DNA from 4 places in the Pseudomonas sp. C9-3 genome. Region 3 is predicted to be linked to each of the others. Evidence: riboswitches for the same ligand, from Rfam matches in the RefSeq annotation. Region 3 holds a riboswitch; each other region holds the start of a gene.
The links. A riboswitch is a leader RNA that binds a small molecule or an ion and turns the genes downstream of it on or off. The one in region 3 is predicted to bind cobalamin.
Positions count from the first base shown of each region.

Region 1: it holds a riboswitch for cobalamin, as region 3 does, so the genes downstream of both, cobW (cobalamin biosynthesis protein CobW) here and RS899_RS02905 (TonB-dependent receptor plug domain-containing protein) in region 3, are expected to answer to the same signal.
Region 2: it holds a riboswitch for cobalamin, as region 3 does, so the genes downstream of both, cobG (precorrin-3B synthase) here and RS899_RS02905 (TonB-dependent receptor plug domain-containing protein) in region 3, are expected to answer to the same signal.
Region 4: it holds a riboswitch for cobalamin, as region 3 does, so the genes downstream of both, RS899_RS00270 (TonB-dependent receptor domain-containing protein) here and RS899_RS02905 (TonB-dependent receptor plug domain-containing protein) in region 3, are expected to answer to the same signal.

Region 1 covers NZ_CP135919.1:6,629,896-6,637,339, forward strand. The annotation lists gene cobN (cobaltochelatase subunit CobN) at 1-788, opposite strand, end outside; gene cobW (cobalamin biosynthesis protein CobW) at 905-1,957, opposite strand; cobalamin riboswitch at 2,059-2,253, opposite strand; cobalamin riboswitch at 2,314-2,525, shown strand; gene RS899_RS30515 (CbtB domain-containing protein) at 2,632-2,817, shown strand; gene RS899_RS30520 (CbtA family protein) at 2,979-3,698, shown strand; gene RS899_RS30525 (cobalamin biosynthesis protein) at 3,768-4,184, shown strand; gene cobM (precorrin-4 C(11)-methyltransferase) at 4,181-4,927, shown strand; gene RS899_RS30535 (hybrid sensor histidine kinase/response regulator) at 5,024-6,811, opposite strand; gene mapR (GntR family transcriptional regulator MpaR) at 7,263-7,444, opposite strand, start outside.
Region 2 covers NZ_CP135919.1:6,617,182-6,624,625, forward strand. The annotation lists gene RS899_RS30460 (precorrin-8X methylmutase) at 1-512, opposite strand, end outside; gene cobG (precorrin-3B synthase) at 505-1,860, opposite strand; cobalamin riboswitch at 1,938-2,177, opposite strand; gene cbiE (precorrin-6y C5,15-methyltransferase (decarboxylating) subunit CbiE) at 2,245-3,456, shown strand; gene RS899_RS30475 (cobalt-precorrin-5B (C(1))-methyltransferase) at 3,459-4,556, shown strand; gene RS899_RS30480 (cobalt-precorrin-6A reductase) at 4,553-5,281, shown strand; gene RS899_RS30485 (glutathione S-transferase) at 5,420-6,043, shown strand; gene RS899_RS30490 (vWA domain-containing protein) at 6,224-6,889, opposite strand; gene RS899_RS30495 (ATP-binding protein) at 6,886-7,444, opposite strand, start outside.
Region 3 covers NZ_CP135919.1:641,720-649,163, forward strand. The annotation lists gene RS899_RS02870 (M48 family metallopeptidase) at 1-261, opposite strand, end outside; gene RS899_RS02875 (LemA family protein) at 283-879, opposite strand; gene RS899_RS02880 (cysteine hydrolase family protein) at 1,043-1,591, opposite strand; gene RS899_RS02885 (GlxA family transcriptional regulator) at 1,693-2,691, shown strand; gene RS899_RS02890 (cupin domain-containing protein) at 2,692-3,060, opposite strand; gene RS899_RS02895 (class I SAM-dependent methyltransferase) at 3,226-3,954, shown strand; gene RS899_RS02900 (VOC family protein) at 4,015-4,443, shown strand; cobalamin riboswitch at 4,503-4,709, shown strand; gene RS899_RS02905 (TonB-dependent receptor plug domain-containing protein) at 4,957-6,759, shown strand; gene RS899_RS02910 ((2Fe-2S) ferredoxin domain-containing protein) at 6,759-7,444, shown strand, end outside.
Region 4 covers NZ_CP135919.1:51,362-58,805, reverse strand. The annotation lists gene dxs (1-deoxy-D-xylulose-5-phosphate synthase) at 1-1,860, shown strand, start outside; cobalamin riboswitch at 1,880-2,083, shown strand; gene RS899_RS00270 (TonB-dependent receptor domain-containing protein) at 2,173-4,029, shown strand; gene RS899_RS00265 (HAD family hydrolase) at 4,288-4,887, opposite strand; gene tesB (acyl-CoA thioesterase II) at 4,884-5,753, opposite strand; gene RS899_RS00255 (nitroreductase family protein) at 5,767-7,383, opposite strand; gene RS899_RS00250 (GNAT family N-acetyltransferase) at 7,380-7,444, opposite strand, start outside.

The DNA.
Region 1 (7,444 bases), 680 kb from region 3:
ATGATCAGTTCGGCGTCGGCGCTATCGAGCAGGTTTTCCACCGCTTCCAGGCACGCAGCTTCCTTGAGGCTGGCGACGGCGATGGGTAGCGGATTGATGCCCTGGGCCTGCAGGCGTTCGCAGAAGGTATCGATGAAGCCGGTATTCGCCGCCTGCAGGTGCGTGCGATAGAACAGCAAGGCGGCCACCGGGCACTCCGGGTGCCAGTCGGCCTGCCAGCGGGCGAGGTCGCAACTGCCGGTCTGCGGGTGATACAGCGCGACGCGCGGCAGCGTCTGCGGTTCGCTCCACGGGTAGTCGCGTTGCAGATGGCGCGTGGCGAGACAGGCGAAGAACTGCCGGGCATTGTCCAGGCCGCCCTGGCGCAGGTACTGCCACAGGCGCTCGGCGTCCAGCGCGGGCACATTGCACAGCGCGGTCAGTTCGGGGTCGGGCTTGTCGTCGCCGGGTACGGCGATCAGCGTGATGCCGCGCTCGGCCAGCGCCGCCAGTTGCTCCATGCCGTAGCGCCAGTAGCCGACGCCACCGTGCACGGAGATCAGGATGACCTTGGCGTGCTGCAGTACCTCGTCGACGTAGAGGTCCACCGAGGCGTGGTTCTGCAGTTGCATGGGGTTGGCCAGGCGCAGGCTCGGGTAGTCCTCCGGCAGCTCGCGGGCGGCCTCGGCGAGCAGCGCCAGGTGCGAATCGCCGCTGCAGAGAATCACCAGGTCGGCAGGCGTCTGGGCCAGGTCGGCGATGCCGTCGTCGGGGACGAAGCCGCCGGGTTGGGTGCGCAGCAGGTGCATGGGCTTGCTCGATGGTGGCTCTTCGTAGGAGCGAGCTTGCTCGCGAACATCGCCCCGCTGCGGGGTTGGTTCGCGAGCAAGGACTAGGCGTCCCCCTCGCTCCTACAAAAACAGTGTTACGCCAGGGCGGTACGCAGCTCGTTGGCGATGGTGGCCTGGTCCAGCTCCTGGCCGATCACCACCAGGCGCGTGCTACGGGTTTCATCGCTGCGCCAGGCGCGGTCGAAGTGTTTGTCGAAGCGCTTGCCGACGCCCTGCACCAGCAGGCGCATGGGCTTGCTGGGAATGGCGACGAAGCCCTTGATGCGCAGCACGGCATGGCGCTCGACCAGCGCGTTCAGTGCGTCGAGCAGGGCGCGTTCCTCCACTTCCGGCAGGTCGACGTGGAAGGAGTCGAACTCGTCGTGGTCGTGGTCTTCATGGCCTTCGTGGTCGTGATGCGTGGGGCGGCTGTCGATGTGCAGCTCGGCCTCGGCATTCAGACCCAGCAGGACGGAGAGCGGCAGCTGGCCGGAGTTGGCTTCGACGATCTTCACCGCTGGCGGCAGCTCCTCGGCGACTTCGGCGCGGACGCGGGCGAGCGCGTCGGCGTCGAGCAGGTCGGCCTTGTTCAGCACCACCAGGTCGGCGCTGGCGAGTTGGTCTTCGAAGAGTTCGTGCAGCGGCGATTCGTGGTCCAGGTTCGGATCCTGCTTGCGCTGCTCGTCCACCTGCTCGGGATGGGCGGCAAAGGTGCCGGCGGCCACGGCCGGGCTGTCGACCACGGTGATCACCGCGTCAACGGTGCAGGCGTTGCGGATTTCCGGCCACTGGAAGGCTTGCACCAGCGGCTTGGGCAGGGCCAGGCCCGAGGTCTCGATGAGAATCTGATCGAGGTCGCCACGGCGCGCCACCAGCTCGCGCATCACCGGGAAGAATTCTTCCTGCACGGTGCAGCACAGGCAGCCGTTGGCCAGCTCGAAGACGCGGCCGACCGCTTCTTCTTCGCTGCAACCGATGGAGCACTGCTTGAGGATTTCGCCGTCGATCCCCAGCTCGCCGAATTCGTTGACGATCACCGCGATGCGGCGACCTTCGGCGTTATCCAGCATGTGGCGGAGCAGGGTGGTCTTCCCGGCGCCAAGGAAGCCGGTGACGATGGTGACGGGGAGTTTGGCCAGGGTCTTCATGCGCGCCTCGTGAGCAGGATGCGGTGCGAGAGGGCGGATGAAGGGCGCGCGCGCGGGTTCGCCGCGCAACGAAGGTCGCCACCGGATCACCCCGCCCGGTTGTCGTGATACTGCTCGAGGCAGGTCTCCTGGCTCACAGCCCTCTTGAGTTCTCTCGCCTTCCCGCCGTGGCCGGCAGTGGCTCGTGAAAGAACAGGCTGTTCACAGTTGCGGGGGCAGCCGTGGCGCATCCGAAGATTTCCACGTTCCCTCTTAGCTCCGGCCAGCGCCGGAGAACCTCGAAGGGAGGAAGGCTACGCAGCGACGGCGGGGCGGTCAATCGCCGGGGATCGGTTGACGCTTGCAGGGCTTCGTGGTCAGCTAGCGCGGTTTCAGGTGTCTCGCGCCACGCGCGCGAGGTGAAACGGGAAGCCGGTGCGTCCGCAAGGACCAGTCCGGCGCTGCCCCCGCAACGGTAAGCGATCGTAGGGTCATCAGTAGCCACTGTGCTCCGGCATGGGAAGGTTGACCCGCTTGGCCACTGGCCGACATCGCAAGCCCGGAGACCGGCCTGGAATTCTTCGTTTTTGGCAAACCCGCGGTGGGCGGGCGCAGGCCGTGGCGCGGCCGTTCCGGCGCGTTCGAATGCGTTCAACCTCTGCGTTCTCTTACTTTGATTTCCAGAGGGAACGTTCATGTCCAGCAGCACCCTGACGCACGCGTCGAGCACTTCCATCCCCCTTTCCAAGCGCATCAGCCTGGCCGTTGGCGCCAGCCTGCTCGGTGCGCTGCTGGTGTATTTCGCCGGCTTCTCGCACATCGATGCGGTGCACAACGCCGCCCACGATACTCGTCACAGTGCGGGCTTCCCCTGCCACTGACGCTGTTCTGAGTCCAATCGGCTGCGCGTCGGCCAGGCAGCGTTGGAGAATCGTCGTGGACTGCTCATTGACTACAGTCAACTCTGCGTCCCCGGCCCTCCGCCTTGCCTGGCTCTAGCTCGCTCGATTTGAGAGTTCGGAGAAGGAAAAGGAAAGAGCAAATGATCAAACGTATCGCCCAGACCGCCGGTTTCGCCGGTCTGATCGCGGCGCTGGTGCTGACTGTGGTCCAGTTGCTGTGGGTATCCCCGCTGATCCTCAAGGCGGAAACCTACGAGAAAGCCGAACCGGCTGCCGCGCTGGTCGAAGAAAACCACGAGCACGCCCATGAACACGCTGCAGGCGCAGCGGCCGCTCACGAGCACGACGCGGAAGCCTGGGAGCCGGAAGACGGCTGGCAGCGCATCCTCTCCACCACTGGCGGCAACCTGGTGGTCGCGGTGGGCTTCGCCCTGATGCTGGCTGGCCTGTTCACCCTGCGTGCGCCGGGCAAGACCTCCGAAGGCCTGCTCTGGGGCCTGGCCGGTTTCGCCGTGTTCACCCTGGCGCCGTCCCTTGGCCTGCCGCCGGAGGTGCCCGGCACCGCCGCTGCCGATCTGACCCTGCGCCAGACCTGGTGGATCGGCACCGCCGCTGCCACCGCTGGCGGCCTTGCGCTGCTGGTGTTCGGCCGCAACTGGGCGCTGCGTGGCATCGGTATCGCCCTGCTGGTGGTGCCGCATGTGATCGGCGCGCCGCAGCCGGAAGTGCATTCCAGCCTCGCGCCGGAAAGCATCGCCCACGAGTTCATCGTCGCCTCGCTGATCACCAACGCGGTGTTCTGGGCGGCCCTGGGCCTTGTCGCTGCCTGGTTGTTCCGTCGCTTCGCACCGTCGGTCTGATCCAGGCGCTATGCTCGACCCCGCAGGCGGCCCGGCCGTCTGCGGGGTTTTGTTTTTGGGAGATTGCTGATGACGCTGGTTGCCGGCCTCGGTTGCCGCCGCGGCTGCACGCTCGATGAACTGCGCGCCTTGCTGGTGCAGACGCTGGCCGAGGCCGGTCTCGATGAGTCGAACCTCACCGCGCTGGCCAGCGCCACGCTGAAGGCCGACGAGGAGGGACTGACGGCGCTGGCTGCCGCCCTCGACCTGCCGCTGGCGCTGTTCACGCCGCAACAACTGGCCGCGTGCGAACCGCGCCTGGACCGCACATCCGAAACGGTCCGCACGGCCATCGGTGCTGCCAGCGTGGCCGAAGCCGCGGCACTGCTGCAGGCCGAAGCCCAGGCCGGTGCGCCGGCGCGATTGCTGGTGGGCAAGCGCCGCAGCGATCAGGCCACCTGCGCGCTGGCCTTCATCCCCGTCGAATCCGAACAGGAGCAGCCATGACGGTCCATTTCATCGGCGCCGGCCCCGGCGACCCGGAACTCATCACGGTCAAGGGCCAGCGGCTGATCCGTTCCTGCCCGGTGATCCTCTACGCCGGCTCGCTGGTACCGCCAGCGGTACTGGAGGGTCATAGCGCCGAGCGCGTGGTGAATACCGCCGAGCTGAACCTGGACGAAATTGTTGCACTGCTGGCGCAGGCCCACGGCGAAGGCAAGGACGTTGCCCGCGTGCACTCCGGCGACCCTTCACTGTACGGCGCCATCGGCGAGCAGATTCGCCACCTGCGTGAACTGGGTATTCCCTACGAGATCGTTCCCGGCGTCACGGCCACTTCTGCCTGTGCAGCGATACTCGGCTGCGAGCTGACCCTGCCGGATATCTCACAGACGCTGATCCTCACCCGTTACGCCAGCAAGACACGCATGCCCGAAGGCGAATCCCTTGCCGAACTGGCGCAGCACCGCGCGACCCTGGCGATTCACCTGGGCGTGGGGCAGTTGCCGAACATCGTCGCCGAACTGTTGCCGCACTACGGCGCCGATTGCCCCATCGCGGTGATCCACCGGGCGAGCTGGCCGGACCAGGATCAGGTCACCGGTACGCTGGGCGATATTCTGGCAAAGGCCGCGGCAAAGGATTTCAAGCGCACGGCGCTGATCCTGGTGGGCAAGGTGCTGGGGGCGGAAGGCTTCGCCGACTCATCGCTGTACAGCGCGGGGCATGCGCACCTGTATCGCCCGTAGTCGTTCTTCGTAGGAGCGAGCTTGCTCGCGAACTGCCTGACGCTGGCGTCATCGGCGAGGTCCGTTCGTGAGCAGGAACCAGCCGCTCCCGCGTTCCTACAGGGGATCGTCCAGCGGCTCCAGTTCACTGAACTGCTCATCGATCATCGCCTTCAGCTGCTCCGCTGCCAGCGGCTTGTGCAGCAGCGGCCAGCCATGGGCCGAAGCCTGGGCGAGCAGCTGCGGGTCGGTGTCGCCGGTGACCAGCACGGCGGCGATCCAGTCGTCTTCGTAGTGCCCGTGCAGGCGGGCGATGGCGTCGATGCCGGTCTGGTGGTCGCGCAGGCGATAGTCGCTGATGATCAGGTCCGGCTTCTGCGCGGCAGCGGTCGGGTCGGCCAGCAGGTCGGCGACGTCGGCGACGATGACATGCCGGTATTCCCAGCTCTGGAACAGCAGGCGCAGGCCTTCGCGGTTTTCCGCATCGTCCTCGATCACGTAGATCAGCTTGTCGCTGCCCACCACCGTGCGCGGCGGCGGGATTTCCGCTTTGCGTGGCTGCACGGCGGTGGCGCGGGGCAGGCTGATCATGAAGGCGCTGCCGTGGCCTTCGCGCGAGTGCAGCGCCAGCGGATGGTCGAGCAACCTGGCGGTGCGCTGGACGATGGCCAGCCCCAGGCCAAGGCCTTTGCTGCGGTCGCGCTCGGGGTTGTTGAGCTGGTGGAATTCCCAGAACACCTTCTGTTGCTCGCGCTCGGGAATTCCCGGGCCGCTGTCCCAGACTTCCACGCGCACCTGGCGGCCACGGCGGCGCCAGCCGATCAGCACGCCGCCGTGGTCGGTGTAGCGAATGGCGTTTTCCACCAGGTTGCGCAGGATGCGTTCGAACAGCGCCGGGTCCGACTTCACGAACGGCGCGCCGGGGCGTACGCGCAGGTTCAGGCCTTTGTCTGCGGCCTGCACGCTGCATTCCTGCTGGATACGTTCGAGCAGTTCGGCGAGGGAGAAGGCCTGCACGCTGGGCTGGACGATGCCGGCGTCCAGCCGTGAGATGTTCAGCAGCGCGTCGAACAGCGAGCCCTGCGCGGCGAGCGCGCGGGAAATGTGGTCGACGAGGTTTTCGCTGGCCTCGTTCAGCGGCTGTTTCTTCAGTGCGCCCAGGTACAGACCCAGCGCGTAGGTCGGCTGGCGCAGGTCGTGGCTGGCGCTGGCGAGGAAGCGGGTCTTGGCCTGGTCGCTGCGTTCGGCGGTCTCTTTTTCGATGCTGAGCTTGCGCAGCAGCTCGCTGTTCTCGAAGCGCAGCAGCAACGAGTCCACGAGGGTGGCGTGGAAGCGGTAGGCGAAGGCAAAGATGGTAACGGCGTAGACCAGCGCTGCCGCGCCGAGCGTCTTGCTCAGGGCGTCCGGCAGCAGTACCAGCAGGGCGGCGAATGGCAGGGTGAAGGCCGGTACGATGAACAGGTAGAACAGCGGCAGGACAATGCTGTAGGCATTCATCACGCCGGTGCCCAGGCCCAGCAGGACGACCACCACGTACATCTGCATCGAGGGTGGCAGCACGGTCATCCAGTACGCGGCGGGCAGGCCCCAGAGCAGGCCCGAGAGGCCGGTGGTGATCATCACCTGGATCAGCCAGCGGCGCCGGGGGCTGGCGCCGCTGTCGCGTAGTTGGTCGTAGCGCCGCAGCAGCCACAGGCGGGCGCCGCCGAGCAGGGTCTGCGCGGCGAACCAGGCCAGCAGCGACTCCAGCGGCAGCGCGCCGTTGAGCACCCAGGTGGTGAGGCCGGCGACCAGGTAGGCGGCAATGATGGAGAAGGGCGAGTTGCGCCGCAGCACGTCGAACTGTTCGGCGCGGACCCGTTCGGCATAGGGGGAATGGCTGAGGTCGCGCTGCCAGAGATTCATTGGGCCGTCCGTGGAGGGTCAGTGGGCGTTGCCTGTATAGCAACAGCCGCCTGCCACGCCCAGTGTTTTCAAGCCGGCCGCTGATCCCTGCGCATCTGCGGGCGCAGGCCCGGTCCGATCCGGCATTGCTCTTAGCAGGAGCGGGCTTGCCCGCGAACAGGGTTTCCGGCGGCACCGATGCTTGGGGGGCGCGAGCAAGCTCGCTCCTGCAGAAAAGCGGTTCAGGCGAGCCATTGTTCCGAGCGCGGCTCCAAGGCGCGCCGCAGGTACCAACGCACCCACAGGTGCACGCCGAGCGCGGCGCCCACCGTGAGCAAGATCATCAGCCCTTCCGCGTCCATGGCAGCGTCCCTTGTCCGGTTTTCCCGCCTGACAGGGTATTCCTGCGACAACTTGCCGCACAGATACAGATCGTTTCCGAATGTGCGGATCAGTCCTGCAGTTCGAGCCTTCAGCCCTGCAGCGAGTGGATGATCCGGCCGAGGGTTTCCATCGCCTGTTCGCTGGTGGCAGTCCACGGATGCCCGTAGTTCAGGCGCAGGCAGTGGCCGAAGCGCCGCGTCGCCGAGAAGATTGGCCCGGGTGCGAGGCTGATGCCCTGGGCGTGGGCGAGTTGGAACAGCTTGAGCGCGT
Region 2 (7,444 bases), 690 kb from region 3:
TTGGACTCCATGGCGCCGACGAAGCCCACCGGGAAGCCGAGGATCAGTGCCGGTTTCGGTGCGCCGGCGTCGAGCATTTCCAGCAGGTAGAAGAGGGCGGTCGGCGCGTTGCCGATCACCACCACGGCGCCTTCGAGGTGCTCGCGCCAGTGCTCCAGGGCCACCGCCGAGCGGGTGTTGCCCAGCTCGCGGGCGAGCGTCGGGACGTCCGGATCGTTGAGCGTGCAGATCACCTCGTTGTGTGCCGGCAGGCGCGCGCGGGTGATGCCCTCGGCGACCATCCGCGCATCGCAGAGGATCGGCGCGCCCGCGGCCAGCGCCGCGCGGCCGATGGCACCGGCGCCTGCGGAGAAGCGCAGGTCCTGCACCACGTCGACCATGCCGCAGGCGTGGATCACGCGCACGGCCAGTTTCTCCAGGTCGGCCGGGATGCCGGTGAGGTCGGCTTCGGCGCGGATGGTGGCGAAGGATTGGCGATAGATCGCCTGGCCGTCGCGAATGTAATCAAGCATCGGGTTGGGCTCCGGGTGCGGCCAGCAGGTCGCCGGCGGCATCGAGGGAAAGGTTGCGCGCCAGCGGCTGGCCGAAGCCGGCCACGCCATCGGCGCGACGGAACAGGTCATAGCGGCCGTCGGCGACGGCCAGCAGGGTGTAGGGGGCGACGTGGGCGGCGGCGCAGGAGCGCGGGCAGCCGCACAGGTGGACGCCAGCTGGCGGCGCGTGGCGAAGGCGTTCGGCCAGGCGAAAGGCATCGGCCTTGGTATCGGCCAGCCCGCGCGCGCAGCCGCTGGAGCCACTGCACGCGACGATGCGCGACAGCGGCTGCGCAGCGTCGATCACCAGGCCGAGGCCGCCCAGTGCGCCGAGTGCAACGGCGGCATCCACCTGGGCCACATCCGGCAGGATCAGGCTTTGCCAGGGTGTCAGCCGCAGCTGCCCGCCGCTGAAGCGCTCGGCGAGATCGGCGAGGCCGAACAGTGTGGCGCTGTCGAGGCGGCCGAGGACGAATCCCGCGCCGACCATGGTGCTTTCTGGCTGGCGCTGAGGCTGAATCCCTAGATGGCCGAAAGCCTGCGCTGCAGGGCGACGCCAGTTATCCACCGCGGGTCCGAGTTGCAGCGCAAAGGGCAGGCGTTGCTGCAGGCGCTCCAGCAGCACTTCGTCGCCGAGCATTTCGCGCAGGTGGCGCATGCGCGTCTGGCCGTCGCCGGCGAGGTCGAGGAACAGCTGCAGCAAGGTTTCCACCAGCAGCGGCACCTGCTCGGCGCTGACGGCGGCAAGGGCGGGGCGATCCGTCTCGTTCCGTGGCGGACAACCGGCCAGGCCGAAGGCGAACAGCGGTGCTGCGTCGTCAGACATCGCCGACAGCCAGAGATCGTTGGGGTGCGCCAGCATTGCCAGGGCTTCGCCACCGTCCAGCTGGATGCCGAACTTGGGCGACAGGCCATGGAAGCGCGGGGTGCGCTCCAGCAGGTCGAGCAGTTGGCGGGCCAGCGGAGCCGCGTCGAAAGCCGTGGCGGCGTCGAGGCCGAGCGCCGGGCTGACCAGCAGATTGCGCACATCATCCGACGCCAGTTCACGTGGGCCGAGGCCGGCGGCCAACAGTTCATGGCTCAGCGCATTTTCAGCGCCGGCATGCACGCCGCGAATCTGCAGGTTGGCGCGGTTGGTCGCCTCCAGCACGCCGTCGGCATGTCGTTCGGCAGCCAGGGCGATGGCGCGCGCGGCGTTGGCGTCCAGTTGCCCACAGGGCAGCTTGATGCGGCAGATGCCGCCATCGCGGGAGGCCACGATGCGCAGCAGGCCGGGGCAAGCATGCGGGCGGACGGGCAGAGCGGATGTGTCTTGCACTGAGGTCACCAGGGCTGGGTCGCGGTGACCTGCGAATCCCCACAGGGGACTTCACGACACCGATACACCCCGCTCGATGTCTGCACACGCGACTGGTTTCGTCGGCAGGTCTCCTGGCTGGCAGGTCCTCATCCAGCGCGGCCTTCCCGGTTGCCCAGTGGCCTGGCCGGCGGCACGGAACGCTGTCCCGTGGCGCCGCATTGCGCGGACTCGCTGCTTACAGTTGCGGGGGCAGCCACGGCTTAACCGTGTTCCCTCTTCGGCTCCCGGAAACCTCACCGATAGGGGCGAAGCGTCCTACGAGCACCGACGAAGCGGGTATTATGCCTGCTTTGCCCGAAGGCAGGAAAAGCCTGCCCGTCGGATCGATCGTCGCACTCTCGAGGAATTTTCATGACGCCCTGGCTGACCATCGTCGGCATCGGCGAGGACGGTTACGCCGGCCTCGGCAAGGCCGCGCGCCGTGCCCTGCTCGCCGCCAGCGAAGTGATCGGCGCGCCGCGCCAGCTGGAGCTGCTGCCGCACTGTCTGCGCGCCAACCGCCAGGCCTGGCCGAGCCCGTTCAGCCTGGAGCCGGTGCTGCGCCGGCGCGGCGAACCGACCTGCGTGCTGGCCAGCGGCGACCCGATGTGGTTCGGCGTCGGCGCAAGCCTGGCCCGCCAGGTTCCGGCCGAGGAAATGCGCGTGCTTTGCGCTCCGTCCTCCGCCTCGCTGGCTGCCGCGCGGATGGGCTGGGCATTGCAGGACTGCACGCTGTTGTCGCTGGTGGCGCGTCCATTGGCCGCACTCAACGCCCAGATCCACGACGGTGTGAAGCTGTTGATCCTCAGCAATGACGGCGACAGTCCTGCGGCCGTTGCTGCGCTGTTGCGCGAGCGAGGGTTTGCTGCGAGCCGGCTCAGCGTGCTGGAGCACCTGGGTGGCGACCACGAACGACGCATCGATGGTCTGGCGAATGACTGGTCGCTGGCGCAGGCGGCTGCGCTGAATCTGCTGGCGGTGCAGTGCATCGCAGGTGAAGACGCGCAGCGCCTGCCGCTCACGGTCGGCCTGCGCGACGATGACTATCGCCACGACGGTCAGTTGACCAAGCGCGATGTACGCGCCGTGACCCTGGCGCGGCTGGCGCCGAAACCGGGCGAGCTGCTCTGGGATGTCGGCGCCGGTTGCGGCTCCATCGGCATCGAATGGATGCGCGCGCATCCGAGCTGCCGCACGCTGGCCATCGAAGCCAACGAAGGGCGCCAGGAGCACATCCGCTTCAACCGCGACGCCCTCGGCGTACCAACGCTGCAACTGGTCTGCGGCGCCGCGCCGGAAGCGCTGCAGGGGCTGGAGCGCCCGGATGCGATCTTCGTCGGCGGCGGCGTGACCCTGCCCGGCGTATTCGAACAGTGCTGGGAGCAGCTCAAGCCCGGCGGCCGTCTGGTGGCCAACGCCGTCACCCTGCAGAGCGAATCCATGCTGCTGAGCTGGCGCGCGCGCATCGGCGGTGAGCTGACCCGCCTGTCGGTGTCCCAGGCTCAGCCGCTGGGTGGCTTCGACACCTGGCGCGCGGCGCTGCCGATCACTTTGCTGGAAGTCTGGAAGCCGCTGGCCGAGTGAGCATGCGCGAAGAAACCCCGGAGCAGCCACGCCCGCTGCGCAGCGGCTACACCACCGGCAGTTGTGCTACGGCCACCAGCCTCGCGGCAGCGCGCCTGCTGCTCACCGGTGAAGCGCTGGATGCCGCGCAGATCGCCCTGCCCAAGGCGCGCTGCGCGACCCTGCGCCTGGAGTTCTGCCGGCTTACTGCTGAAGGTGCCGAAGCCGGCACCCTGAAGGACGCCGGCGACGACCCGGACGTGACCCATGGCGCGCTGGTATTCGCCCGTGTCGTGCTGAGCGATGAGCCGGGTGTGCGCTTTCATGCCGGGGACGGTGTCGGCACGGTGACCAAACCCGGCCTGGTGCTGGCGGTGGGCGAGCCGGCGATCAACCCGGTGCCGCGGCAGATGATGCGTGACAACCTTGCCGCGCTGGCGACCGAGTGTGGCTATGCCGGCGGCTTCGAGGTGACGATCCATATCGAGGGCGGCGCCGAGCTGGCGCAGAAGACCATGAACCCGCGCCTGGGCATCCTCGGCGGTCTGTCGATCCTCGGCACCACCGGCATCGTCCGGCCATTCTCCTGCTCGGCCTACATCGCCTCGATCCAACAGGGCATCGACGTCGCCCGCGCCAACGGCTTCCGTCATCTTGCCGCTTGTACCGGCAACGCCAGCGAGGACGCCATGCGCCGTCGCTACGGTTTCGACGACACCGCGCTGATCGAGATGGGCGACTTCGCCGGTGCCGCGCTCAAGCACCTGCGCAAGGTGCCGGTGGAGCGCTTCAGCGTCTGCGGCGGCTTCGGCAAGATCAGCAAGCTCGCCGCCGGCCACATGGACCTGCACAGCCGCCACTCCAGCATCGACCTGCCGCAACTGGCCGAGTGGGGCGCGGGGATCGGGGCTTCGGCAGACCTGCAGCAACGCATGCGCGAGGCCAACACCAGCCAGCAGGCGCTGGCGCTGTGCCGCGCCGAGGGTATCGCCCTGGGCGATGCGGTGTGCGCCCGCGCGCTGGCCTTCGCCCGGCGTATCGTGCCCGTTGAAGTAACGCTGGAAGTCTTCGCCATCGACCGCCAGGGCAACCTGGTGGGCGAGGCGCTGGAGGTGAGATGAAACGGGTCCTGCTGCTGGGCGGAATCGGTGAGGCGCTGGCTATTGCGCGACGGCTGGGACCGCAGCATCTCTACAGCCTGGCCGGCCTGGGCAAGGTGCCGGACGACCTCGCCTGCGAAGTGCGCGTGGGTGGCTACGGTGGCGCCGAAGGCCTGGCCGGATTCATCCGCGAACAGGGCTTCGACCTCCTGCTCGATGCGACCCATCCCTATGCTGCGCAGATCAGCGCCAACGCCGCGCATGCTGCGGAGCTGGCCGGTGTGCCGTGCTGGGCGCTGCGGCGGCCCGGCTGGCAGTCGGGTGCTGGCGATGATTGGCGCGAGGTCGCCGATTGGCCTGGGTTGATCGGCGCACTGAAAGAATTTCGCCGTCCGCTGTTCACCCTGGGTCGTGAGCCGCTGGAACACCTCGATGAAATTCCCGCCCACCAGCACTGGACGGTGCGCTGTCTGCAAAACCTCCCAGGCAATGCGCGCGCCGAAGTACTGGGCGCCCGCGGACCGTTCACCCTGGAGGGCGAACGCGAGCTGTTCGCGCGGTTGGGTACCGATGTGCTGATCAGCAAGAACAGCGGCAGCCAGGCCACCGAGCCGAAGCTGCAGGTCGCCCGCGAGCGGGGCATGCCGGTACTGATTCTGGCGCGCCCGGCGCTGCCGCTCGTGGCGCGGGAGTTCGACAGCGTTGAGTCGCTGTGGGCGGCGCTGGAACGCCTGCTGGCGGAATGAGGGAACGCATCGAACGGGGAGCGTTCACAGCGTCGTCATGGTTCGCGAGCAGGCTCGCTCCTGCAGAACCGTCATGAAGCTTCTCCGGTGGCCGGCGCGCCTCTATGCTGGGCCCCGGTTTTCACAGGGAGTGACACCATGCTGCGAATCCTCGGCCGCGCTTCATCGATCAACGTGCGCAAGGTGCTCTGGACCTGCGCCGAACTGAACCTGCCGTACGAACGGGAGGACTGGGGCTCGGGCTTTCGCTCCACGGCTTCGGCTGAATTCATCGCACTCAACCCCAATGCCATGGTGCCGGTGCTTGTCGACGGCGACTTCGTGCTCTGGGAGTCCAACGCCATCTGCAGCTATCTCGCCAGCCAGTATCCGCTCGATGAACTGCTGCCCAACTCGCCCTGCGAGCGCGCGCTGGTGGAGCAATGGATGGGGTGGCAGGCCACCGAGCTGAACAATGCCTGGCGCTATGTATTCATGGCCCGTGTGCGCAACAGCCCCAGCCATACCGACGAATCCGCCATCGCCCTGAGCGAGGCGCAGTGGAACCATTGCATGTCCCTGCTGGACCGGCAGCTGGAGCGCACCGGTGCCTTCGTCACCGGCGCCTGCTTCAGCCTTGCCGACGTCGTCCTTGGCCTGTCGGTGAACCGCTGGTACCTGACGCCCATGCAGCGCCCGGAACTGCCCGCAGTTGCCGCCTACTACGAGCGGCTGAGCGAGCGGCCGGGGTTCCTGCTGCATGGGCGCAATGGGGAACCTTGAGATGAGCGGAAAATCGGTGCCAGGGGACGACCCTCACCCCAGCCCTCATTCAGAGGGAGAGGGGGCCGTTTTGTGTGGGGCAATGTATCGGCGTTAGCCGGCGAACGTTGGTCGAACAGAGCGCGCAGAACTGTTCCCTCTCCCTCTGAATGAGGGCTAGGGTGAGGGGCTCTCGGTAGCTCACGCAGGGAGTTCACCAATAGGCCGATACTCCGCGCCCAGCTCCTGCGCCAGTTTTGCTGCGCGACCAAGTCGCACCGCGCCACCCTCGATATCCACCAGCACAGTCGGGCAGCCCATCGGTTGCAACGCCGGCCAGTCGCGCAGGCGGCCATCGGTCAGGATCAGCAGGTGCTGGCGTTCGGCTGGCTTCTGCCGCTGGCGCTTGTCCAGCCATTCGCGGGCTTGCTCAAGCGCTTCGATCAGCGGGGTGCCGCCTCCGGCTCCAAGTTGCTCCAGCCACACCTGAAGCTGGCTCGATGCCTTCTGGCCCTGCCACAACCAGCGCGGCTGTGCGCCGGTGGCATGCAGCACGGCGAGGCGCGCGCGTTGGCGATAGGCCTGTTCGAAGGTGTCGGCGAGCAGCCCCTTGGCCTGGGCGAGGGCACCGTGGCGGCGGGTGCTGGCAGAGGCGTCGACTATCACTAGCCAGAGTTCGCTGGGCTTGTGGCTGCGGGCTCGCAGTACCAGGTCGGCGCGGTGCTGCGGGCGGCCATTGCGCAGGGTCGCGGGCCAGTCGATCCGGCCGTGCGCACCCTGTTGGCGGGCGCCGCTGCGGCCGCCGGCGAGCTGGCCGGGTCGGGGGTTGGCATCCGCGCCTGGGGCCTGGCGCGGGCGGATGCTCAGGGCTTTTTTGGCCAGCCCGTCAACTGTCGGCGCTCGCCCATCGTGACGTTCTGGGCGGGGAGTTCACCCCATTGGCCTTCGCCGTTGGAAGCGTTGGATGGTGCTTGCGCCTGCCTGGACGACGGTTGCTGCGGCATTGTCGATTGCGGTGGTGCAGGGCGGCGACGATGGGCGAGGGCGAAGTGTTCCACCGCCTCGATGTCCTGCGCCTCGATGGCGTTGGCGCCGCGCCAGGCGGCGTGGGCACGGGCTGCGCGCAACCAGACCAGATCGGCGCGCAGGCCATCGACGCCAGCGGCGTGGCAGCGCTCGGCGATCTCGTTCAATGCAGCATCATCCAGCGCAATCGCGGCAAGGCCTTGCCGGGCATCGACACAGCGCTGTTGCAGCGCTTGCTGTGCGCCTTGCCACTGAATGAGGAAGGCCTGCGGATCGGCATCGAAGGCCAGCCGACGGCGAACGATCTCGGCGCGCTCGCTGGGCGCCGGGGAGCCGTGCAGTTGCACCTTGAGGCCGAAGCGATCCAGCAGTTGCGGGCGCAACTCGCCTTCCTCG
Region 3 (7,444 bases):
GCCCGCACTCAACTGCACCTGCTTGTACAGCGCGCCGAGGACGACCACACCGACGATCACGGCGGCCACCGACAGGTACAGCTCCGGATCGGGCAGGGAGGCGCGCGAGGTCAGGTGCAGAGCAGGCTCGCCGAGGTGACGCCAGAGCCAGCCCAGCGCCAGGCTGGTGATGGTCACCAGGCACACCACGGCGATAGTCAGCAGCAGGACCAGGCGCCCGGTCTGCTTGCGGGCGCGGTCCTGGTGTTCGAAGAAGTTCATCGCGCGTCCTGCGCCGAGGTTTTAGAAGGCGACTTTCGGCGCGGCCTGGATTGCCTTGCTGTCCTCGAACTCGAGCAGGCTGGCGTCCTTGCTGTGGCCGTAGGTGGCGGCCAGGACGTTGGCGGGGAAAGACTGGCGGTAGGTGTTGTACTCCATCACCGAGTCGTTGTAGGCCTGGCGGGCGAAGGCGACCTTGTTCTCGGTGCTCGACAGCTCCTCGCTGACCTGCTGCAGGTTCTGCGAGGCCTTGAGGTCCGGGTAGGCTTCCAGGGTCACGTTCAGGCGACCCATCGCGCCACCCAGGGCATTCTCGGCGGCGGCCAATTGCGCCATGCGGCCGGCGTCGCCCGGTTGCTCGGACGCGGCCTTTAGGCCGGCCACGGCAGCGTTGCGCGCAGCGATCACTGCTTCGAGGGTTTCGCGCTCGTGCTTGAGGTAGGCCTTGGCGGTTTCCACCAGGTTGGGGATCAGGTCGTAGCGCCGCTTGAGTTGCACCTCGATCTGCGCGAAGGCGTTCTGGTAGCGGTTGCGCAGCGCCACCAGGCGGTTGAACACACTGATCAGCAGGAAGATCACGCCAGCGATGATGGCGAGGGTAATGATCGAGGAAACGCTCATGGGATGTCCTTATCGGCAGGCGATCGAGCGTCGATAATAGCGGAAAGCCAGCTGAATGTTGGGCAACTTCTGACGTCTTGCTTCGGCAGTGCATCGGCCGTATTGCGGCGTGTTGCGAAAAAAAAAGGGCCTCCATGGAGGCCCTTTTGCCGAGCCCTGTAAATCAGCGGTTCAGATACTCGGCGACGGACACCACTTCGGCGTAGGCGAAGGCGAACGAGGCCATGTAGGCGGCATGGACCTGCGCGGCCGGCACCTTCACGCCGTTGAACTCCAGGTCCAGGGTCGCGCAGGCGTCGTGCAGCACGGTTACCGTGTAGCCGAAGTCGGCGGCGGCACGCACCACGCCGTCCACGCACATGTGGCTCATGTGACCGACAACGACCACGGAGTCGACGCCGTGCTGGTCGAGGATGGCCTTGAGGTCGGTGTCGCGGAACGAGTTGACGAAGTGCTTCAGGACCACCGGCTCGCCGGGCAGGTTGGCGACCTTGCCGTGGATTTTCGCGCCGTCGCTGCCGGGGGCGAAGAACGGGGCGTCGGCGCTTTCGAACTCGTGGCGTACGTGCACCACCAGGTCACCGCGCTCGCGGAAGGCGGCGAGTACCTTGGCGGCCTGGTCGGCGGCCGGATCGATGCCGACCAGCGGCCACTTGCCGGAGGGGAAGTAGTCGTTCTGGATATCCACTAGGATGAGCGCTTGCTTGGCCATTTCCGAATTCCTTTTGAGTGGTGAGGAAGTGGGACCAGTATGGTTCGCCGCTCGCCGAGCGGGGATCAGGTGGAACGACAATAACAGGGGGAAAACTGACAATGGCTGTGGAACGGAGCGTCGTCGAGATCGGGTTGCTGCTCTATCCCGGTGTGCAGACGGCGGCCCTGCACGGGTTGACCGATCTCTTCGCGGTGGCGGAGCGCATCGCCGGCGAAGAGGCCGGCGCTCAGCTGCCGGCACTGCGCGTCAGCCATTGGTCCGGGGAGGCCGGCAGCGAACCGCATCGTGTCTTCGATACGCATCCCGGCGCTGACAGCCGCCTGGTCGCGGTGCTGGTGCCGCCGTCACTGTTCGGCCTGCCCGACGCCGCGCCGCTGCGCAACCTCACCGACTGGCTTGCTGCGCGCCACGGCGAGGGCGCCATCGTCGGCTCGGTTTGCATCGGCGGGCTGCTGGTAGCCGAAGCCGGGCTGCTCGACGGCCGTAGCGCCACCGCTCACTGGAGCGGTGCCGAAGCCTTTGCCAAGCGTTTCCCGCGCGTACGCCTGGAGCCGCACAAGCCCATGGTCGACGATGGCGACCTGATCACCTCCGCCGGCCTGATGGCCTGGTCGGAGCTGGGCCTGCGGATCGTCGACCGCCTGCTCGGCCCGAGCATCGCCAGCCGCACCGCACGCTTCATGGTGGTGGAGCACAGCGACAGCGCCCAGCAGTGCGGCAGCAACTTCGCGCCGCTGCTGGGGCATGGCGACGCCGCGATCCTCAAGGTCCAGCACTGGCTGCAGGGCAATGGCGCGGTGGACGTCAGCCTCGCCGCCATGGCCGCCCAGGCCGGGCTGGAAGAGCGCACCTTCCTGCGCCGCTTCCGCGCCGCCACCGGGCTCAAGCCCACCGAGTACTGCCAGCACCTGCGCGTGGGCAAGGCGCGGGAGCTGCTGGAGTTCACCAACGGCACGGTGGACCACATCGCCTATACGGTCGGCTACCTCGATCCGGGCTCGTTCCGCAGCACCTTCCGCAAGATCACCGGGATGGCGCCGAGTGATTACCGCAAGCGCTTTGGGGCAAAAGCGACGGAAGTGCCCGTCAAGAGCTGATCAAATCCACCGATCATTCTCCGCCGTCCGCTCGCCGCCCTGATCCCCGGTATTCAGCACGCCGCGCGGTTCGATCAGCATCACCTGCACTTCCTGCTCGGCATACGGCTTGTGCTCCACGCCGCGCGGTACCACGTAAAGCTCGCCGGCGCGCAGGGTCAGCGGGCCGTCGCGGAAGTCGATGCGCAGTTCGCCGTCGAGCACGATGAAGGTTTCGTCGGTGTCTGCGTGGCTGTGCCAGACGAAGTCGCCGTGCAGCTTCACCACCTTGAACTGGTAGTCGTTCATCTCGGCGATCACCCGTGGTTGCCAGGTTTCGGTAATGCGGCCGAGCTTGTCCTGCAGGTTGATCGGTTGGCGTTGGGTCACGGTGTTTCCTCCTGGGGATCTTTCTCCCGAAACTACGGCGGGCCCGGCGGGCGGTCTTGCAGGAAATTGCGCTTCGATCGCCCCTGCATTGACCTGATCGGGTTGCCGGCCCCGTCCCTGGCGCAGACAATCGACCCTTGGTCCGTCAGAAAGGAGTGCCGATCCATGGCGCAGAACATCTACGACAATCCCGAATTCTTCGCGGGCTACGCCCAGCTGCCACGTTCGCAGCACGGCCTGGACGGCGCGCCGGAGTGGGCCTCGCTGCGCTCGCTGTTGCCGCCGCTGGAAGGCTTGGACGTGGTCGACCTCGGGTGCGGTTATGGCTGGTTCAGCCGTTACGCCGCGGAGCAGGGCGCGCGCACGGTGAGCGGACTGGACGTCTCGCAGAAGATGCTTGACCACGCGCGGGCGAACACCGACGCCGCGCAGGTGAGCTACTTCCATGCCGACCTCGACCAACTCGAACTGCCCACCGCGGCCTTCGACCTCGCCTACAGCTCGCTGACCCTGCATTACCTCGCAGACCTGCCGCATTTCTTCCGCAACGTACACGATGCGCTGCGCCCCGGCGGCAGCCTGGTGTTCTCCATCGAACACCCGATCTACATGGCCTCGCTCAAGCCGGGCTGGGTCGTCGATGGCGATGGTCGCCGCTGCTGGCCGGTGGATCACTACCAGGACGAAGGCGAGCGCCGCACCGACTGGCTCGCCAAGGGCGTGATCAAGCAGCACCGTACACTGGGCAGCATCCTGAATGCGGTCATTGGCGCGGGGCTGACGTTGCGCCACGTCGAGGATTGGGGCCCGAGCGCCGGGCAGGTGCAGGCCAATCCGGTACTGGCCGAAGAACGCGAGCGGCCGATGTTGCTGCTGGTCGCCGCGCAGCGCTGAAGAGCGAAAAACGGCCGACTATGCTCAGAGCATTGCGCCCGTCCTGCCCCGGAGATCGCCATGTCCCAGCCCGCCTCCGTCGTCCGCCCCAGCGTCATTCCCTGCCTGCGCTACCGCGATGCGCCCCAGGCCATCGACTGGCTGTGCGCCACCTTCGGCTTCCAGCGGCAACTGGTCGTTGCCGATGACCACGGCGGAATCGCCCACGCGCAGCTGGCGCTGGCTGACGGCAGCGGCCTGGTGATGCTCGGCTCGTTGCACGACAACGAGTACGGCCGCCTGATGCGCCAGCCCGACGAGATCGGCGGCTGCACCCAGAGCATCTACGTGGTGGTGAAGGATGCCGAAGCGCTGTACCGCGCAGCGGTGGATGGCGGCGCGCAGATCGTCATCGACATCAAGGACGAAGACTACGGCGGCCAGGGCTTCACCTGTCGTGATCCGGAAGGGCATATCTGGAGCTTCGGCACCTACGATCCCTGGCACTGACGCCGCCCTGCAACATCCTGCGCAAGCCCCGAGCTTGACGCTTTCCCATCGCAAGTGTTGATATGCGCCCCGTTTCAGGTGCCCCCCGCCGCCGTGCGTGGGGTGAAACGGGAAGCCGGTGCGTCGCCTTCGTGCGATCAGTCCGGCGCTGCCCCCGCAACGGTAAGCGAGCGGAGCATCCACTAGGCCACTGTGCGCAAGCATGGGAAGGCGGATGCCCCAGGACCCTCGCAAGCCCGGAGACCGGCCTGGAACCTGTTTGGCAAACCCGCGGTGGGCGGGCGTGAGCCGGTTCCCGGGGCGCGCTCGTTCCGGGTGTCGCTGCGCCGCCTGCGAAATCCCGATTTCGAGGCGATCACCTTGTATTCTCCTGCTTCCAACTCCCGGCGCGCCTTGCGCTGGACTCCCGTTCTCTCCCTCTGTGCCCTGAGTTCGCAGCTTGTGGCGGCTCCCCTCGACTTGGCGGATGAAATCGTCAGCGCGCCTTCCGTGGAGTCCACGACGGTGGCCGACATGGCTCGCTACGGCAGCAAGCTGGAGGTCATCGACCGCGAGCAGATCGAGCGCGCCGGCCCCAGTGCCGACATCACCCGCGTGCTGCAGATGTACGTGCCCGGCCTGTTCGTCGCGCCGAAGAATGGCCCGTTCGACTACGGCACCTACTCGCTGCTGGGCGGGCGCAACGACGACACGCTGATCCTGCTGGATGGCGTGCGCCTGAACAATCGCCTCTACGGCGGCATCTACATCGATACCCTGCCGACCACTGCGGTGGAGCGCATCGAGGTGCTCAAGGGCGGCCAGGGCCTGCTGTTCGGCACCCAGGCGGTGTCCGGGTTGATCAATATCGTCACCCGCAGCGCGCGTTCGCGCGAGGCGTCCGGTGAGGTCAACCTGGGCCTGGATACGTTCAAGGGCCGCAGCGGCGATGCCCGCGCCGAGAAGATCGTGCAGAACGGCCTGGGCGACCTCGGCCTGATGGCCTATGTCAGCCACAACCGCTCCGACGGCTACCAGCCGTACCGCGACCGTGACATGACTGACACCGTCAGCGACAAGCGCCGCTCCTATGACGTCAACGTGTTCGGCGCCAAGGCCATCCAGGCCATCGGCGATGCCTCGCGGCTGGAGCTGTTCTACCAGTACGCCGACGCCGAGCTGGACTTCGCCCGGCCGACATCGAACCACCACACCAGCAACAACCGCGTGCAACAGATCGCCACGGCGACCTTCCAGCAGAGCGTCAACGACGACTTCAGCTGGTTCGCCAAGACCCACATCAACGACTGGGATACCCGCTACGACCGCGTCTACAACCTGCAGGGCGGCGGCACCCAGGTGCTCAATCACAATGACTACTGGGGCTTTACCGACTGGGGGGCGCAGCTCGAAGGCAAGGCCAGGTTCGGTGGCGGTCACGAGCTGGTCTTCGGGAGCGACAACCAGTGGTACAAGGGCCAGGACGATGTGCTGATCATCGACAACGACAAGGCCGAGTCCCATGCGCTGTACGCCCAGCTGCGCCCGCGCATCGACGCGCTGCCCGACTGGCACCCGAGCCTGGGCGTGCGCCGCGAGGAAATCTCCGGCGGCGAAGGCGCCACGGTGTGGATGCTGACCTCGCTCTATGACCTAACCCAGCAACTCAAGCTGCGCGGCCAGTTCGGCACGGCCTTCAAGTTGCCCACTGCCGAGCAGCTGTTCGTCAACGAGCCGGGCGACGAAGTCGGCAATCGTGACCTCAAGCCCGAGCGCAGTCGCAACGCCGAGCTGGGCCTGGATTACACCGGCGAGCTGTTCGACCAGCCGTGGAGCGGCAGCGTCACCCTGTTCCGCCGCGAGATCACCGACCTGATCACCCTCGCGGGCGATCAATGGGTGAACGGCAGCGGCGAGATCGAAGTGCGCGGCGTGGAAGCCAACGGCCAGTGGCAGTTCGGCCGCCATTGGCAGCTCTCCGCCGATGCCACGCGCAACCTGGTGGACAGCCGCGAGGGCGTGACGGTGAACAACATCCCGCACTTCTTCGCCCGCGTGCGTGCCGGCTATGACGACAACCTCTGGGGCGCTGGCCTCGCCACTCGCTACGTGGGCTCCATCGTCAGCGCCCAGGACGACGACTACGGCCACTACACCGTGCTCGACGGCGATGCCTATCGCTACCTCGACGCGGCCCGCGCGCATCGTCTGAGCCTGCTGCTGGAGAACCTGCTGGACCGCGACTACGCCACCGGCCGCACCAGCAACGGCATCCGCCAGGTGGACAACCTCGGCCGGCCGCGCACCGCCGAGCTGCGCTACACCTTCAGCTTCTGATGAGGGCCATCCTGCTGGTCGGCCCATTGGCCGGGGCCCAGGGCGAGCGCCTGCACCGCGAGGTGTCGGCGCGTCTGGCTGGTGTCGAGCGCATCGACACCAGCGAGGGATTCGACCTGCTCTGGGCTCGAGCGCGTGCGCAGCTTGCCGATGCCGCGTCGTTGTTGCTGGTCGACCTGGAGCCCGCCACCGACGGCGCCTACCTCGACTGGCTGCGCGCCGAACTGGCGGTACTGGCGGATGAGTTTCCGCAGGCGCCGGTGCCGAGCATCACGGCATCGGCGCTGGGCCGGCGGGGGCTCGACGTCGGCGCGGTGCTGGCGGCGATCGACGATCCGGCGCAGCAGCTGGAATGCCGGGGAGTCGGTGCAGTGCCGTCGCAGCCCGACTGGTCCGCGCCGCCGCCGCATCGTCATCACCTGTTCCTCTGCGCGGGGCCGCGCTGCGTGCGCCGGGGTGCGTTGCCGTTGTGGAAGACCCTGCGTCGCGAACTGATTCGCCACGACCTCTACGAGAACGCCGAGGGTGCCTTGCTGACCCGCACCGGCTGCCAGTTCCCCTGCAATCGCGGGCCGGTGCTGACGGTCTACCCCGAGCGCGTCTGGTACGGCCTGCGCAGTGATGAGCAGGTTTGTCGGGTGGTGACCGAGCACCTGCGCGATGGTGTGCCGGTGGCGGATTTGCG
Region 4 (7,444 bases), 590 kb from region 3:
CTCGACCGCGCCAGCACGCCGGTCGAGCTGCGCCGGCTGGGGGAAGCGGAGCTGCTGACCCTCGCTGACGAACTGCGCCAGTACCTGCTGTACAGCGTCGGCCAGACCGGCGGCCACTTCGGCGCTGGCCTGGGCGTCATCGAGCTGACGGTCGCCCTGCACTACGTCTTCGACACCCCGGACGACCGCCTGGTGTGGGACGTCGGCCACCAGGCCTACCCGCACAAGATCCTCACCGGTCGCCGCGAGCGCATGGGCAGCCTGCGCCAGAAGGACGGCCTGGCCGCCTTCCCGCGCCGCTCGGAGAGCGAGTACGACACCTTCGGCGTCGGCCACTCCAGCACCTCCATCAGCGCCGCCCTGGGCATGGCCATCGCCGCGCGCATGCAGGGCTCCAACCGCAAGTCGGTGGCAGTGATCGGTGACGGCGCGCTGACCGCCGGCATGGCCTTCGAGGCGCTCAACCACGCGTCGGAAGTGAAGGCCGACATGCTGGTGATCCTCAACGACAACGACATGTCGATCTCCAACAATGTCGGCGGCCTGTCCAACTACCTGGCCAAGATCCTCTCCAGCCGCACCTACAGCAGCATGCGCGAAGGCAGCAAGAAGGTGCTCTCGCGCCTGCCCGGCGCCTGGGAGATCGCCCGCCGCACCGAGGAATACGCCAAGGGCATGCTGGTCCCCGGCACGCTCTTCGAAGAGCTGGGCTGGAACTACATCGGCCCCATCGACGGCCACGACCTGCCGACCCTGATCGCCACCCTGCGCAACATGCGTGACCTCAAGGGCCCGCAGTTCCTGCACGTGGTGACGAAGAAGGGCAAGGGCTTCGGCCCGGCCGAGATCGACCCGATCGGCTACCACGCCATCACCAAGCTCGAACCCGAGGGCGCCCCCGCCCATGCCGTGCCGAAGAAGGCGGGCGGGCCGAAATACTCCAGCGTATTCGGCCAGTGGCTGTGCGACATGGCTGCCCAGGACCCGCGCCTGGTCGGCATCACCCCGGCGATGAAGGAAGGCTCCGACCTGGTGGCCTTCGCCGACAAGTTCCCGGATCGCTACTTCGACGTCGCCATCGCCGAACAGCACGCCGTAACCCTGGCGGCCGGCATGGCCTGCGACGGCGCCAAGCCGGTGGTGGCGATCTACTCCACCTTCCTGCAGCGCGGCTACGACCAGTTGATCCACGACGTCGCGGTGCAGAACCTCGACGTGCTGTTCGCCATCGACCGCGCCGGCCTGGTGGGCGAGGACGGCCCGACCCACGCCGGCAGCTTCGACCTCTCCTACCTGCGCTGCATCCCCGGCATGCTGGTGATGACCCCCAGTGACGAGAACGAACTGCGCAAGCTGCTCACCACCGGCCATCACTTCGAAGGCCCGGCGGCGGTACGCTACCCGCGCGGCACCGGCCCGAACGCCGCCATCGAAGCCGAGCTGGCACCGGTGGAAATCGGCAAGGGCGTGGTGCGCCGCGAAGGCAAGGCCGGCAAGGTCGCCTTCCTGGTGTTCGGCGTGCAGCTGGCCGAGGCACTGAAAGTCGCCGAACAGTTCGACGCCACGGTCGCCGACATGCGCTTCGTCAAGCCGCTGGACGAGGAACTGGTGCGCCAGCTGGCCGCCAGCCACGAGTTGCTGGTGACCATCGAGGAGAACTCGGTGATGGGTGGCGCCGGCGCCGCCGTCAGCGAATTCCTCGCCCGCGAGAATATCCAGCAGCCGATCCTGCACCTGGGCCTGCCGGACTACTACGTCGAGCATGCCAAGCCTGCGCAGATGCTGGCGGAGTGCGGTCTGGACGCTGCCGGCATCGAAGCCGCGCTACGTGCGCGCCTGCACGTCCTCGGCGACCGCTGAGCACATCCCTCGTCCTGAGTATTGCCAGCCACGGGCGCACCTACTAAGGTGCGCCCGTTTTCGTTCGAGGTAACGGGAAGCAGGTGAAAGACCTGCGCTGCCCCCGCAACGGTAACCGACGCACTCCCCCAGGGAGCGCAGCATCGCCATGGCCACTGCTCTTGTGGGAAGGCGGCGATGTGACGTCGGCAGCCCGGAGACCGCCCTCGACACGCCCCGACAGGTGTTGCGGAGGGCCGCACCGTCAAGTGCGGCCTGCCGCCCTTGCCACGCCCTCCTCGAAAGTCATCCGCCCGCTTTTGAGGACGCTCCATGAAACTGACCCGACTCGCCCTGGCCACCAGCCTGCTGCCCGGCCTGGCGTTCGCCGCCGACGACATCTACCGGCTCTCCGACCAGGTGATCACCTCCGCGCGCCAGGCCCAGCCGCGCGCCGAAGCCACCTCGGCCAACAGCGTGTTCACCCGCGCCGACATCGAGCGCCTGCAGGTGCGCAGCGTCCCTGACCTGCTCGCCCGTGTACCCGGCGTGCAGATGGGTAGCTCCGGCGGCGTGGTCTCGTACTCCGTGCGCGGCACCAGCACCGCGCAGACCCTGGTGCTGGTGGACGGCCAGCGCATCGCCTCGGCCAGCAGCGGCATTGCCCGCCTGGACTACCTGAGCATCGATAGCATCGAGCGCGTCGAAGTGACCCGTGGCCCGCGCTCGGCGCTGTACGGCGCCGACGCCATTGGCGGCGTCATCCAGATCTTCACCCGCCGCGGCGAAGCCGGCCTGCACCCGGAAGTCCGCCTGGCCGCCGGCAGCCACGACACCTTCGAGCGTAGCCTGAGCCTCTCCGGCGGCAACGAGCAGACCCGCTACAACCTCGGCGGCAGCCTGGACGAGAGCCAGGGCTGGGACCGCACCAGCGACAACGTCGGCGCCGACAACGACCACGACGCCCAGCGCAACAAGGCCGTGCACCTGAACCTGGACCATCGCTTCAGCGACGACTGGAAGGCCGGCCTGAACCTCAACGATCAGCGCGGCAAGAACGAGTACGACGACGCCTACAACTTCGAGCCGGGCTCGCCCCGCGACGAATTCCGCGTCAGCAGCTACAGCGCCTATCTCGACGGCCAGATCACCAACATGTGGAACAGCCGCCTGGAGCTGGGCCGCAGCTTCGACCGCAACAAGGCCGTGGGCGCGGCCGACAGCTGGAACAATGGCACGCTGGAAACCACCCGCCACTCGGCGAGCTGGATCAACCGACTGCAACTGGACGAGTCCAATCAACTGGCCCTGGGCGCCGACTGGTACGAAGACAAGGTCGACGGCAGCACCGACTTCGCCGAGGACCAGCGCAGCAACCGCGCCTTCTTCGCCCAGCACAGCTTCAAGGGCGACAACTTCGGCACCGAGCTGGGCATCCGCCACGACAACAACCAGGCCTACGGCAGCCAGAACAGCTGGAACGCCGCCTTCAGCCTGCCGGTCGGCGACAACCAGACCTGGATCGCCAGCTACGGCGAAGGCTTCCGCGCACCGACCTTCAGCGACCTCTACTACCCCGGCGCGAGCAATCCGGACCTGAAGGCCGAGACCTCGAAGACCTACGAGCTGCAATGGCGCGGCGACATCGAAGGCACGCACCTGGAAGCCTCGCTGTACCGCACCGAGGTCGACGACCTGATCGCCTGGGACAGCACCAGCAACCAGCCGGAGAACATCAACAAGGCGCGCATCAATGGCTTCGAGGCCAGCGTTGCCCGCGAAGTACTGGGCTGGCAGACCGCGCTCGGCCTGAGTCTGATCGACCCGCGCGACCGCGACACCGGCCACACCCTGCCCTACCGTGCCCGCCGCACCCTGAGCCTGGATCTGGATCGCCAGTTCGGCGCGTTCGGCGTCGGCGGCACCTGGCGCGCGGTCAGCCAGCGCTACGACGACGCGGCCAACACCCGCGAACTCTCCGGCTACGGCGTGCTCGACCTGCGCACCAGTTGGCTGGCCAGCGACGAAGTCCGCTTCGACCTGAAGCTGGATAACGCCCTGGACCGCGACTACACCCTCGGCGACTACCTGCGCCCGACCAGCCCGAGCGACTACATGGGCGAGGCCCGCCCCTACCGCGAACCAGGCCGTACCGCACTGCTGGCGGTAACCTGGACGCCGGAGCTGTAAGAAAAGCGGCCTGGCGGCCCCTCACCCTAACCCTCTCCCGGAGGGAGAGGGAACTGACCTGGCGTCCGGCGAACGCCGTGCCCCCCGGCAACGCCGAACGGCCCCCTCTCCCTTTGGGAGAGGGCTGGGGTGAGGGGAGGAGCCCCAGCACCGATGCCAATCAGGCCACCATAGGAGCGGATTCATCCGCGATGCCCAATCGCGCACGGGCAGACATCCACGGCGGCCCGGTGCAGGAGCCCGCTCGCAAGCAGCGGATTAAACCAGTACCCCCGCCATCCGCCCCAGCTCCGCGCAGTCCTGCGCGTGCCAGTCGGTCAGCTCGGGCCAGGGATTCTCAGCAAGATTCACCAGCGCACTGTGCGCCCCAGCCGCACGCGCGCAGTCGAGGTCGAAGCGGTAGTCGCCGACCATCAGCATCTTCTGCGGCGCCACGTCCCAGCGCGCGGCCAGGCGCAGCAGGCCATCCGGGCTTGGCTTGGGGTCGGCCTCGCCACGACCGAGAACATCCTCGGTCAGGAAGCAGTCACCAATACCGATGGCCGCCAGCGTGATCAGCGCCAGCTCGTGGGCATTGCGCGTCAGGATGCCCAGGCGGTAGCCCGCAGCATGCAGCGCACGCACCAGTTCCACCGCACCCGGCGCCGCTTTGGACGCCACCGCCAGCTCGCGCTCGTGCTCCAGCAGCCAGGCGTGCTTGGCCGCTGCCTCATCCTCCGGCAGCGCGGCCAGGTGGGTGAGGATGTCGTGCTCCTGGGGAATCCCCAGCGCGCGCTTGATCGCCGGAAAATCGTGCACCGCCAGGGTCAGGGTGCCGTCCATGTCGAACACCCAATGACGGATATCCCCAAGCCTCATGCCCAGTCCTCGCGGCGGCGGATCAGGCCCTCCTGGGTCGAGGAAGCGACCAGCTGGCCATCACGGTTGAAGATGCTGCCGCGCACGAAGCCACGGCCATTGCCGGCCCAGGGGCTGTCGATCGCATAGAGCAGCCACTCGTCCGCGCGCAGGTCGCGGTGGAACCACACGGAATGGTCGATGGTGGCGACCTGCATGTCCTTCTGCCACACCGAGCGGCCGTGGGGCAGCAGCGAGGTGGTGAGGAAGCCGAAGTCCGAGGCATAGGCGAGGATGTACTTGTGCAGCGCCGGCACGTCCGGCAGCTTGCCGTCGGCGCGCAGCCAGAGGTACTTGATCGGCTCGCCGACCTCGGGGTCGTAAGGGTCGTTCTCGGTCACCGGGCGGATTTCGATGGGCTTGGGATAGAGCAGCTTGTCGCGAATGCGCTCGGGGAACTGCGCGGCGCTGCGCTTCTTGAGCTCCTGATCGGTCGGCAGGTTCTCCGGGCCGACCACCTCGGGCATGGTGATCTGGTGCTCGAAGCCTTCCTCGTCGGTCTGGAACGAGGTGCTCAGGGCGAAGATCGGCTGGCCCTTCTGGATCGCGGTGACGCGGCGGGTGCTGAAGGTGCCGCCGTCGCGCACGCGGTCGACCTGGTAGACGACCGGCTTGCTGGCGTCGCCCGGACGCAGGAAGTAGCCGTGCATCGAGTGCACATGGCGCTCCGGGTCGACGGTCTGGCTGGCCGCCGACAGCGCCTGGCCGAGTACCTGCCCGCCGTAGAGCTGGCGGAACCCGAGGTCCTGGCTCGTGCCGCGGAACAGGTTCTCTTCGATCTGTTCCAGGCTCAGCAGAGCCACCAGGTTGTCCAGGATCTGGGTCATGCGCGTTGTTTCCTCAATTGCGGTCTTGCTGAAGTGGGAGTCGGCGTGGCGACGGATAAGCGGGAAGGCTGGTGAGCCGTTCATCCCAGACCGCGCGGCCAATGGTGAAATGATAGAGGCTGACCGGGCAGTCCGGACCCCCTTCCAGCAGTTGGTGTACTGCCGGATCGAAATAGCAGCCGATGCCGGTGCCCGACAGGCCCGCCGCTTCGGCTTCCAGGTAGAGCAGTTGGCCGACCTGCCCGGCTTCCCAGTACAGGCGCGGATAAGTCCAGGCGCCCACGGTCAGCACGGTGCCGAGGTCGGCGAGCATGGCGAAGGCGACGCAACCGTCGCTGGCGATGTCCTGCCCACAGGACAGGAACGCCGACAGCCCGCGTGCATCACCGGACAACAGGCGGTACAGCGGCACACCGCTCTCCGCCACCGGCTGCCACAGGTAGTCCTCGCGCAACCCCCCCGCCTCGCGACCACTGCGGCCCAGCCAGTACAGGCCCGGCTCCAGGCCCTGGACGCGGTGGACGAACAGCAGCAGGTCGACACGCGCCGGCTCGCCGGTGCAAGCGAACGGCACGGGCGAGCGCTCCGGCATCAAGCGCTGCAGCCAGGCATACAGCAGTTCGGCGCGAATGCCGCTGCGGCCATCCATGGACTGCGCGCTGCGCCGACGATGCAGAATCGGGCGCAACGGCAGGCCGGGGTTATCCACAGCGGGATCGGCATTCGCGGCGCTCCATTGGCCGGCGGGCAACGCGGGCGCGCGGCACAAATGGTGCACGCGCTCCAGCTCCGGCCAGTGGCGATAGTCGCGGGACAGACGATTGGGCGTGCCGTCCAGCGGCAACTCGGCAAGGCCCTTGAGCAGTGAGTCGGGCAATGGGAATTCGGCCGGCTGCGCCGGGCCGATCCATAGCAGTGCGTCGGCGAACTCATGCTCGCTGAAGCCTTCACGGTCGAGACCGATCAGCGCATCCAGCCGTGATTCGGCAATGCCGCGCAACAGGCGCACCTCCCAACCCTGGATCGCCGCGGCGATGCCCAGGCAGGCCAGCGCGTGGCCCAGGTCATGATTGCAGTAGCGGTAGGCGCGCTCGCCGTACTTCCAGGCCTCGCGCCAGGGAATGCTCGCCAGCGCCAGCAGGAAACCACCCGCCGGCAGCGCATCGTTCAAGGCTTTGGCCAGCGGCGCGGGCAGCTCGGCGCGCACCTCCAGCACGTGTTCGTCGGCGCTGTAGTGCACCAGCAGCGCAGCGTTATCCACAGCGCCGGAGGGCAGCAGCAGATAGGCCTCGGTCGGGTGCAGATTGCCGCTGGACGGGTTGACCCGCAGCGCCCAGCGGTTGCCGCCGGCCTCCTTCCACGCCGAGATCGCCAGGCTGTCGTAGAGCAGCTGCGAAACGCTGACAAGGCTCAGTGGCGCCGGTTGGCCGATGGGGCCGGCGAAGACACCGTCATACCCCGGCGACTCTTCCTGCGGCCGGTGCAGCAACTCGATGCAGCGCGCCCCCGCATAGCGGCGGAAGGCGGCCGGCTGGGTCGCCCAGTCGAGCTGGCCGGGGCCGGGGGCGAAGCGCTCCGGGCGATGGCTGCTCAGTTCGTGGTAGGCGCGCACGCCGTCTTCCGGCTTCATGGGCGGCAAATCCGGTACAACACATGGGGGCGCAAGGCGTGGCCTTCCGGCAGGCGCGGGT